2 regions of the Neobacillus sp. plas4 genome follow, and region 2 is predicted to be linked to the other one. Evidence: riboswitches for the same ligand, from Rfam matches in the RefSeq annotation. Region 2 holds a riboswitch; the other holds the start of a gene.

Region 1 (4,433 bases), 320 kb from region 2:
GAGCGATTTTCCGCTCTCTTTTTCATTAATAGTTAAGTAATTTCTTTTTCTTTTTTTAAAAAAGGAAGTTTTGTTTCTGATACGATGATGGCAACAAGTATGAGGATCGCACCAAGCACCATTTTTGTCGTCATCGCTTCATCTAAAATCGCAACCGAAAATACCATACCCCAGAAGGATTCAGTCGAAAGAATAATTGCAGCCTTCGTTTCTGTGATCATTTTCTGTGCAACAGTTTGTAATAAATACGCAATCGTTGTGGAAAAGACACCGAGATATACAATTGAGAATACACCTTCTTTTTGAAAAGCAAAAGAGGTTTCTCCTTTGAAAAGAACAACAATGATTCCGATAGCTGCAGCGGTAATCATTTGGATAAGTGTCAATAGGACAGGATCCGAATCTTTTACATATTTGGCCGTATAGAATATATGAAAGGCAAATCCAAAAGCGCAGCCTAGTGTCAGTAAATCCCCGATATTAACCCCAGCGGAAAGCTTCAGTGATAATAACCCAACACCCAGCATTGCTAAAACGGCGCCCATTAGTTCATACATATCGATTTTTCGCTTATACATAACAAATGCGATAAACGGAACAATCACGACATTCACAGCCGTTAAGAAGGCATTTTTGGAAGGAGTCGTATATTGAAGTCCCACGGTTTGAAGTGCGAAGGCTACATATAAAAAGACTCCAATAATAGCACCTTGGATCAAGGTGGCTTTATTAATATTTTTCAATCTTTTATGAAAGATCACGCTTAAAATGATGGCACCAATCATAAATCTTATCGCCAAAATTTGATAAGGGGTAAAATGGTCCAAAGCTATCGCACTGGCAACAAATCCACTTCCCCATATGATCGCAGTAACCGTAAGGGCCAATTCTCCCATATATTTTTGCATGTAATCACGTCCCAGTTACACCTGTAGTCAATAGGATTATTATAGTTATAGTTTTACGAATGGTAAATACTTTCATTGTTTGTTTTATAAAAACTAACTATCAACATATACTTTTTTAAAATTTTAAAATATCAATTTACCTAAAAATAAAAATTATTTTAATAAAACAGTTGACATATATATCTATTAGGAGTAAATTAATACACATATTAAAAAACGAATATATTATGAAACACCTTCTTATCAAGAGAGGTTGAGGGACTGGCCCTATGACACCTCGGCAGCAGATCCAATTGGATACTGTGCCAAATCCAGCAAGTATGACTTGATAGATAAGAAGAGGCCTGATGAATTTATCAATTCGCCCTCTTCTATTTCTAGAAGAGGGTTTTATTTTTAACTGAATAATAATTTTTCTTATCAAGAGAGGTTGAGGGACTGGCCCTATGACACCTCGGCAGCGGAACCTATATGGTGACTGTGCCAAATCCAGCAAGTGTGACTTGATAGATAAGAAGAGCTGCTAGCTTTGCTTTGCATTGGCATGCCCTCTTCTTATTTCCAAGAAGAGGGTTTTTTATATTCTAACAAAGGAGAGGTAAACCATGATCGAATTTCAAAATCTTCAAAAGGTTTATGAAAGTGGCGGCCAGCAGGTTGCTGCGTTGAATGGAATTGATTTGAAAATAAATAAGGGCGAGATTTTCGGAGTGATCGGATTCAGCGGTGCAGGTAAAAGCTCTCTGATCCGCTGTGTAAACCTATTAGAGCGTCCCACATCCGGTAAGGTTATTGTTGATGGTCATGACCTCACCTCTCTATCCGTGAAAGAAGTTCGTGTGATTAAGAAAAATATCGGGATGATCTTTCAGCATTTTAATCTATTAAACTCAAAAACAGTTTTTGCAAACGTGGCAATGCCACTCACGCTAGCCAAACTTCCTAAGGAGGCGATTAAAAAACGCGTTCAGGAATTACTAGAATTTGTTGGATTAGCTGACAAAGCCGACAATTATCCAGACCAGCTTTCAGGAGGACAAAAGCAGCGTGTCGGAATCGCCAGAGCATTGGCAACTCAGCCATCGATCCTGCTCTGTGATGAGGCAACCTCTGCTCTTGATCCGCAAACAACCAGCTCAATCTTGCAGTTGCTGAAGAAGGTCAATAAAGAGTACAACATTACGATTTTAATTATTACGCACGAGATGGCAGTGATTAGAGAAATCTGTGACCGAGTTGCTGTAATCGAAGCTGGGAAAATCATTGAAGAAGGCTCAGTGTTTGATGTCTTTTCTGCACCGAAAACACCGACAGCAAAGAATTTTGTCAGCACGGTCATGAATGACCAGCTGCCTGATTCCATAAAGGAAATTATCCAAAAGCACGATGGAATGCAGAGAGTTTTCCGAATTAATTTTGTCGGCAGTACGGCAGGTCAGCCATTATTATCAGAACTGGCTAAACAGTTTGATATTCATATCAATGTCTTGTTCGGCAATATTACCGAACTTCAAGGAACTCCATTCGGAAACCTAATTGTTGAGTTTATCGGTTCTGACAAAGAAGTCATCCGTGCGTTAACGTATATCAACCAGAAGAATATCAGCATAAAGGAAGTGGCAGCACATGCTAGTTAATTCAGAGCAAATCATTTCAGCCTTAATTGAAACCGTTCAAATGGTAGCCTTCTCGCTCTTGTTCTCTACTATTCTTGGTTTGCCGCTGGGGATTTTACTAGTGGTAACACGGAAAGGCCATCTGCTTCAAAATTTGCCGTTCTTTACCGTCTTGAATGGAATCATAAATATTTTCCGTTCTGTACCGTTCATTATTTTACTAGTAGCGATGATTCCAGTCACAAGGCTGATTGTCGGTACATCGATTGGAACAGCGGCAGCAGTAGTCCCGCTTGTATTCTATTGCGGTCCCTATATTGCAAGATTGGTAGAAAATTCATTGTTAGAAGTGGATCCAGGCGTCATTGAAGCAGCAGAGGCAATGGGGGCAACGCCAGGGCAAATCATTTTCAAATTTCTCATTCCTGAAGCACTTAGTTCACTTGTTTTAGCCCTTACGATTGCCACCATCGGTTTAGTAGGAGCCTCGGCGATGGCGGGTGCTGTCGGAGGCGGCGGGATTGGAGATTTAGCCATTACTTATGGCTACCAGCGTTTTGACACCGTCACAATGATTATTACCGTATTAATTCTGATTGTAATGGTTCAAGGCCTGCAGTCATTAGGAAATATAGCAGCAAAAAAAATCAGACGAAGATAACTTAGGAGGAAATCAACATGAAAAAACTTATACTATCAATTATTGTACTTGCATTGGTTATCATTGGCGCAGGCTGCGCTGAAAAATCAACAGAAGGAAAAGAATCAAAAACCGTTAAACTTGGAGTTAGCGGAACCGATACACGTATTTGGGATTTTGTAGCGAAAAAGGCTGAAAAAGAAGGAATCAATATCGAAATCGTTCCATTCTCCGATTACGTTGCTCCGAATACAGCTCTAGCCGAAGGCGAACTGGATCTAAATTCATTCCAAACCGTTGCTTATTTTGATGTTTTTATTAAAGAACACAAACTGGACCTAGTGCCTATCGCGACAACTGTTCTTGCACCAATGGGAATTTACTCTGAAAAATACAAAGATGTGAAAGACATTCCGGATGGAGCAAAGATTGCCCTTCCAAACGATGCGTCCAATCAAGGCCGTGCATTACTACTTCTTCAAGAAGCTGGGCTCATCAAATTACCTAAAGATTTTGATGCAAATGGTGATCTTAATCAAATTAAAGATAACCCGAAAAAAATTGAATTTATCCCAATGGTACCAGCACAAACACCAAGAGCATTGCCAGACGTTGCCGCTTCTTTAATCAATAATGGAATTGCGAACGATGCAGGTCTTAGCCCATTAGAAGATGCGGTTTTCCATGAAAGTGAAACAGCAACACCTTACCTTAATATCATTGCGGTCCAAGGGAAAGACAAAGACAACAAAACATATAAGAGAATAGCAGAACTTTACCAATCTGAAGATACAGCAGAATTTATTAACCAAGAGTACAAAGGCAATATGATCCCAACATTCGTACCATTAAACAACATAGGATGGTAATTTTCATGGAGGTTTTTGCTCACAGCAAAAACCTCCATACATAGGAGGCAGAGGACGATGACAATAAAAACAGTAACTTCATTAAAAGAAGCGATTATTCAAAATATAGAGGATAATAAAGAGCTTTATCTTTCAACAAGCCATCAAATCCATGAAAAGCCTGAGATCGGGAACGAAGAATACTTCGCGTCTTCCCTGTTAACAGATATTCTTGTCAACGATGGTTTTGAAGTAGAAAAGGCTGTGGCTGGTCATGAAACGTCTTTTGTAGCTCGAAAAAAGTCTAATAAACCAGGTCCCTCCATCGCTTTCCTAGCAGAATATGATGCCCTGCCAGGTTTGGGACATGCATGCGGTCATAATATTATTGGTACAACAAGCGTGGCTGCAGCGATTGCAT
Region 2 (4,433 bases):
TGATGAAGATGATGATTGTTTCGTCCCTTTTTTAGAGTTCTTTTTCTTTTTTGCCATTATTCGACTCCTTATTAAATTGATGTTTATGGTACTAACTATATAGCGGGTTTCACAAAAATTCCAGTTATTAGACTGAAGTACCATGCAAAGGTTAAAATAAAAGAATACCAAAAATAGAAGGAGATTTTAAGATGACAACAACTAATTTACAGCAAGGGTATATCGGTACATATACAAAAGGAGACAGTAAGGGAATCTATCGTTTCACATTAAATAGTGCTGAAGGAAGAATTACAGATATTCAGGCTGTAGCAGCCCTTGAAAATCCGACATATCTATCCTTGTCCCATGATAAAAAACATTTATATTCTGTAGTTAAAGATGGTCCAGCTGGCGGTCTTGCTGCTTATTCGATAAGTGAAGACGGAGATCTTATGCCTATTAATCGTCAATTATCAGAGGGTTCTTCTCCTTGTCATGTAAGTATTGATAGTAATCAGCAGTTTGTATTCAGTGCAAATTATCATAAAGGAACAGTTGAATCATTTTTGCTTAATCCTGAAGATGGTTCGATACAGCCAGCTGCTTCTATAATGCAGCATGAAGGGTCTGGACCCGACCCAAGACAGGAAAAGCCACATGTGCATTATGCCGGGTTAACCCCTGATGAAAAGTATCTAGCTGCAGTGGATTTAGGGACTGATTCTCTTACCACATATGAAGTGGCAACAGATGGAAAGCTTACAAAAGCACATCTTCTTCCATTGAAGGCTGGTAGTGGACCTCGTCACCTAACTTTTCATCCAAATGGAATACTTGCGTATCTAATGACTGAATTTAGTTCAGAGGTAATTGTTTTACGCTATCATCCGGAAAATGGTCATTTTACAGAAGTACAATATATTTCTACTCTTCCCGAAGACTTTAATGAAAATAATCAAGGAAGTGCTATTCATATTTCGGCGGACGGACGCTTCGTTTATGCAGGAAATCGTGGTCACAATAGTATTGCTGTCTTTCATGTTGAAGAAACAGGCGAACTAAGTTTCTTAGAACACACTTCCACTGAAGGAGATTGGCCAAGGGATTTCGAAATTGACCCGAGCGGTAAATATATTGTTGCTTCAAATCAAGAATCCAGTAATTTAGTGCTGTTTGCAAGAGATGAAAATACTGGAAAATTAACTCTGCTTCAATCAGATATTACAGTGCCATACCCGGTTTGTGTTAAGTTTTTAGGAAATTAAACTTAACTTAAATAAAGGATGTGTCTTCGGTGGATTTCATTCATAGTCAGGAATCCTTAACGACAATACAGTGGATTTTACGTGCAATTGTTGCCTATTTCTTTTTAATTATTGTTGCAAAAGCGATGGGACAGCGTTCGATTGCAAAATTAAGATTAATTGATTTCGCTATGGCACTTTTAATCGGAAACATTATTGCCCACCCATTGTCTGATCCACATCATGGACTAAAAGGTTCTATTACGACAACAGTGGTATTGGTAGTTCTGTACATTGGCAGTGTGTATTCTATGTTAAAATGGCCGCGAATTAGAAACTTAATTACTCCTCCACCCATTACACTTATTAAAGATGGAGAGATTATTTCCAATGGGTTGAATAAAGCGAGAATTTCAATTGATATATTATTAGAAGAATTAAGGGAAAAAAAAGTAGAGGATGTTAAAAAAGTTGCATTAGCATTGTGGGAAGCTGATGGAAAAGTTTCTGTGTTTTTGGATCCAAAATATGAGGCCATTACTCCATCAACCTATAACTTGGATACCGAACCCTTTGATTTACCTAAAACGATTGTTAAAGAAGGCAGGATTAATTTTCAGGAATTGGCACAAATCAACAGGAAAGAGGATTGGCTTATTTCCACTCTGAAAAATCAGCACCAAACTAACCTTACCAATGTCTTGCTGGCAACCATCGACCGAAATAATATCTTAAAGGTTTTTTTATACAAATAGCTATTACTGAAAATATTAATTGACACTTCTGCTTTAGTGTAGTAAATTTTATAAAAAGTCAAAATATTATACTATACTTTCTTATCAAGAGAGGCTGAGGGAATGGCCCTATGAAGTCTCAGCAACCTTCAATGTTTTTTTCATTGAAAAGGTGCTAAGTCCATCAAGTTATTTGTAACTTGTGAGATAAGAAGAATGACCTATGCAAATATGCATCCAAAAGTCTTCTTCTTATAAGAAGGCTTTTTTTATTATTCATTTATAGGAGTGGTTGACTATGTATAAAATTGATACAAAGCTTGCGCAATTAGGAAATCGCAGTGAAACTGCAACAGGAACGGTTAATCCTCCCGTTTATTTCTCAACAGCCTACCGCCATGAAGGGATTGGGCAATCAAGCGGATTTGATTACTCACGTACGGGTAATCCTACTCGTCAGCTGCTTGAAAAGGCGATTGCCAACCTTGAAGGTGCAGACCAAGGCTTTGCATGCAGTTCGGGAATGGCAGCGATATTTACTATTCTCTCACTTTTCGAGTCTGGGGACGAATGGATTGTGAGTGAAGATTTATACGGAGGTACTTATCGTTTATTAGAACAAGGCTTTAAAAAATGGGGACTCCAGACGCAATATGTTAATACATGTAGTCCAGAAGAAATTGAGAGAAAGATTACCCCGCAAACAAAAGCGATCTTTCTTGAAACACCCACGAACCCACTCATGCAGCAGTCTGACATTGCTGCTGTTTCAAAAATAGCAAAAAAGCACGGAATTATTCTGATTGTTGATAACACATTCTATACACCGCTTCTTCAACAGCCAATCTTGCTTGGTGCTGATATTGTCATTCATAGTGCGACTAAATACTTAGGCGGCCATAATGATGTCCTTGCAGGTCTGATTGTTGCGAAAGGAAAAGAAATTTGTGAGGCATTGGCTTTTCATCATAATGGAGCGGGCGGAGTCCTTAGTCCTTTTGATTCCTGGCTGGTAATGCGCGGAATGAAAACTTTATCACTAAGAATGCAACGACATGAAAGCAATGCGAAGGCCATTGTTGAATACCTCTCAACCCATGATGGTATTACAGATGTGCTGTATCCAGGGAAAGGAGGAATGGTTTCCTTCCGCTTACAAGATGAAGCTTGGGTGAATCCATTCCTTCAAAGTCTTTCTCTCATTACATTTGCAGAAAGCCTTGGCGGCACAGAAAGCTTTATTACGTATCCAGCAACACAAACTCATGCGGATATTCCATTAGAAGTTCGAATTCAATCAGGTGTCTGTAATCGACTATTAAGATTTTCAGTGGGTCTTGAAGATCCAACAGACATCATTCAAGATCTTGAACAGGCATTAGCAAAATTAAAAGAAGGAGTGATTGGATAATGAGTTCTGAAAATTATAGTTTTGAAACAAAGCTCCTTCATAATCAGCATAAAGTTGACCCAGCCACTGGGGCAGTCAGTGTGCCAATCCAACATGCGTCTACATTCCATCAATTTGATTTAGATAATTACGGAAAATACGACTACGCTAGAAGTGGAAATCCAACACGAGAAGCGCTAGAGGTTGTAATCGCGGAATTAGAGGGCGGAACAAGAGGCTTTGCTTTCTCATCAGGAATGGCGGCTATTTCGACAGCCTTCCTCCTTCTGTCTGCTGGAGATCATATTGTCATTACCGATGATGTGTATGGCGGTACCTATCGAATGGTCACCCAGGTACTAACTCGATTCGGGATTGAACATACATTTGTCGATATGACAGATCTTAATCAAGTAAAAAATGCAATCAAGCCTAACACCAAAGCATTTTATGTTGAAACACCATCAAATCCCTTATTAAAGGTTACAGATATTGCAGCCATTACAGCTATAGCAAAAGAGATAAATGCAATTACCTATGTAGATAACACGTTCTTAACCCCTGAGTACCAAAGACCTTTAGAGCTTGGGGCAGATGTAGTTCTTCACAGTGCAACGAAGTTTTTATCCGGTCATAGTGATGTGGTTGCAGGTCTTGCGGTAGTAAAAGATGAGGAATTGGGTAAGAAACTGTATTCTTTACAAAATTCCTTTGGTGCTATACTAGGAGTTCAGGATGCATGGCTGGTTCTTAGAGGAATCAAAACGCTCCATGTCAGACTTGAGCAATCACAAAAATCAGCTATCAAACTAGCAGAATTTTTAGAGACTCACCCTTTAATTGAAAAAGTTTATTATCCTGGTCTGGAAAATCATCCTCAGTACACCCTGCAAAAGAGTCAAGCGGGCGGTCCAGGGGCGGTTTTATCCTTTGAATTTATGGATGAACAAGCACTTCAAGTCTTTCTTTCCAACGTAAAAATACCTGTATTTGCAGTAAGCCTTGGAGCAGTTGAATCCATTCTTTCCTACCCTGCGAAAATGTCACATGCTGCAATGTCGCAAGAGGAAAGAGAAAAACGAG

What was found. A riboswitch is a leader RNA that binds a small molecule or an ion and turns the genes downstream of it on or off. The one in region 2 is predicted to bind S-adenosylmethionine.
Region 1: it holds a riboswitch for S-adenosylmethionine, as region 2 does, so the genes downstream of both, AC2TFD_RS26155 (methionine ABC transporter ATP-binding protein) here and AC2TFD_RS24600 (methionine biosynthesis PLP-dependent protein) in region 2, are expected to answer to the same signal.

The regions. Positions count from the first base shown of each region.
Region 1 is NZ_CM170152.1:5,180,799-5,185,231, forward strand. Features, by position in the region: gene AC2TFD_RS26150 (DMT family transporter) at 33-908, opposite strand; SAM riboswitch class I at 1,146-1,247, shown strand; SAM riboswitch class I at 1,323-1,425, shown strand; gene AC2TFD_RS26155 (methionine ABC transporter ATP-binding protein) at 1,514-2,545, shown strand; gene AC2TFD_RS26160 (methionine ABC transporter permease) at 2,535-3,185, shown strand; gene AC2TFD_RS26165 (MetQ/NlpA family ABC transporter substrate-binding protein) at 3,203-4,033, shown strand; gene AC2TFD_RS26170 (M20 family metallopeptidase) at 4,091-4,433, shown strand, end outside.
Region 2 is NZ_CM170152.1:4,859,561-4,863,993, forward strand. Features, by position in the region: gene AC2TFD_RS24585 (DsbA family protein) at 1-57, opposite strand, end outside; gene AC2TFD_RS24590 (lactonase family protein) at 192-1,247, shown strand; gene AC2TFD_RS24595 (DUF421 domain-containing protein) at 1,277-1,981, shown strand; SAM riboswitch class I at 2,060-2,174, shown strand; gene AC2TFD_RS24600 (methionine biosynthesis PLP-dependent protein) at 2,259-3,371, shown strand; gene metC (cystathionine beta-lyase) at 3,371-4,433, shown strand, end outside.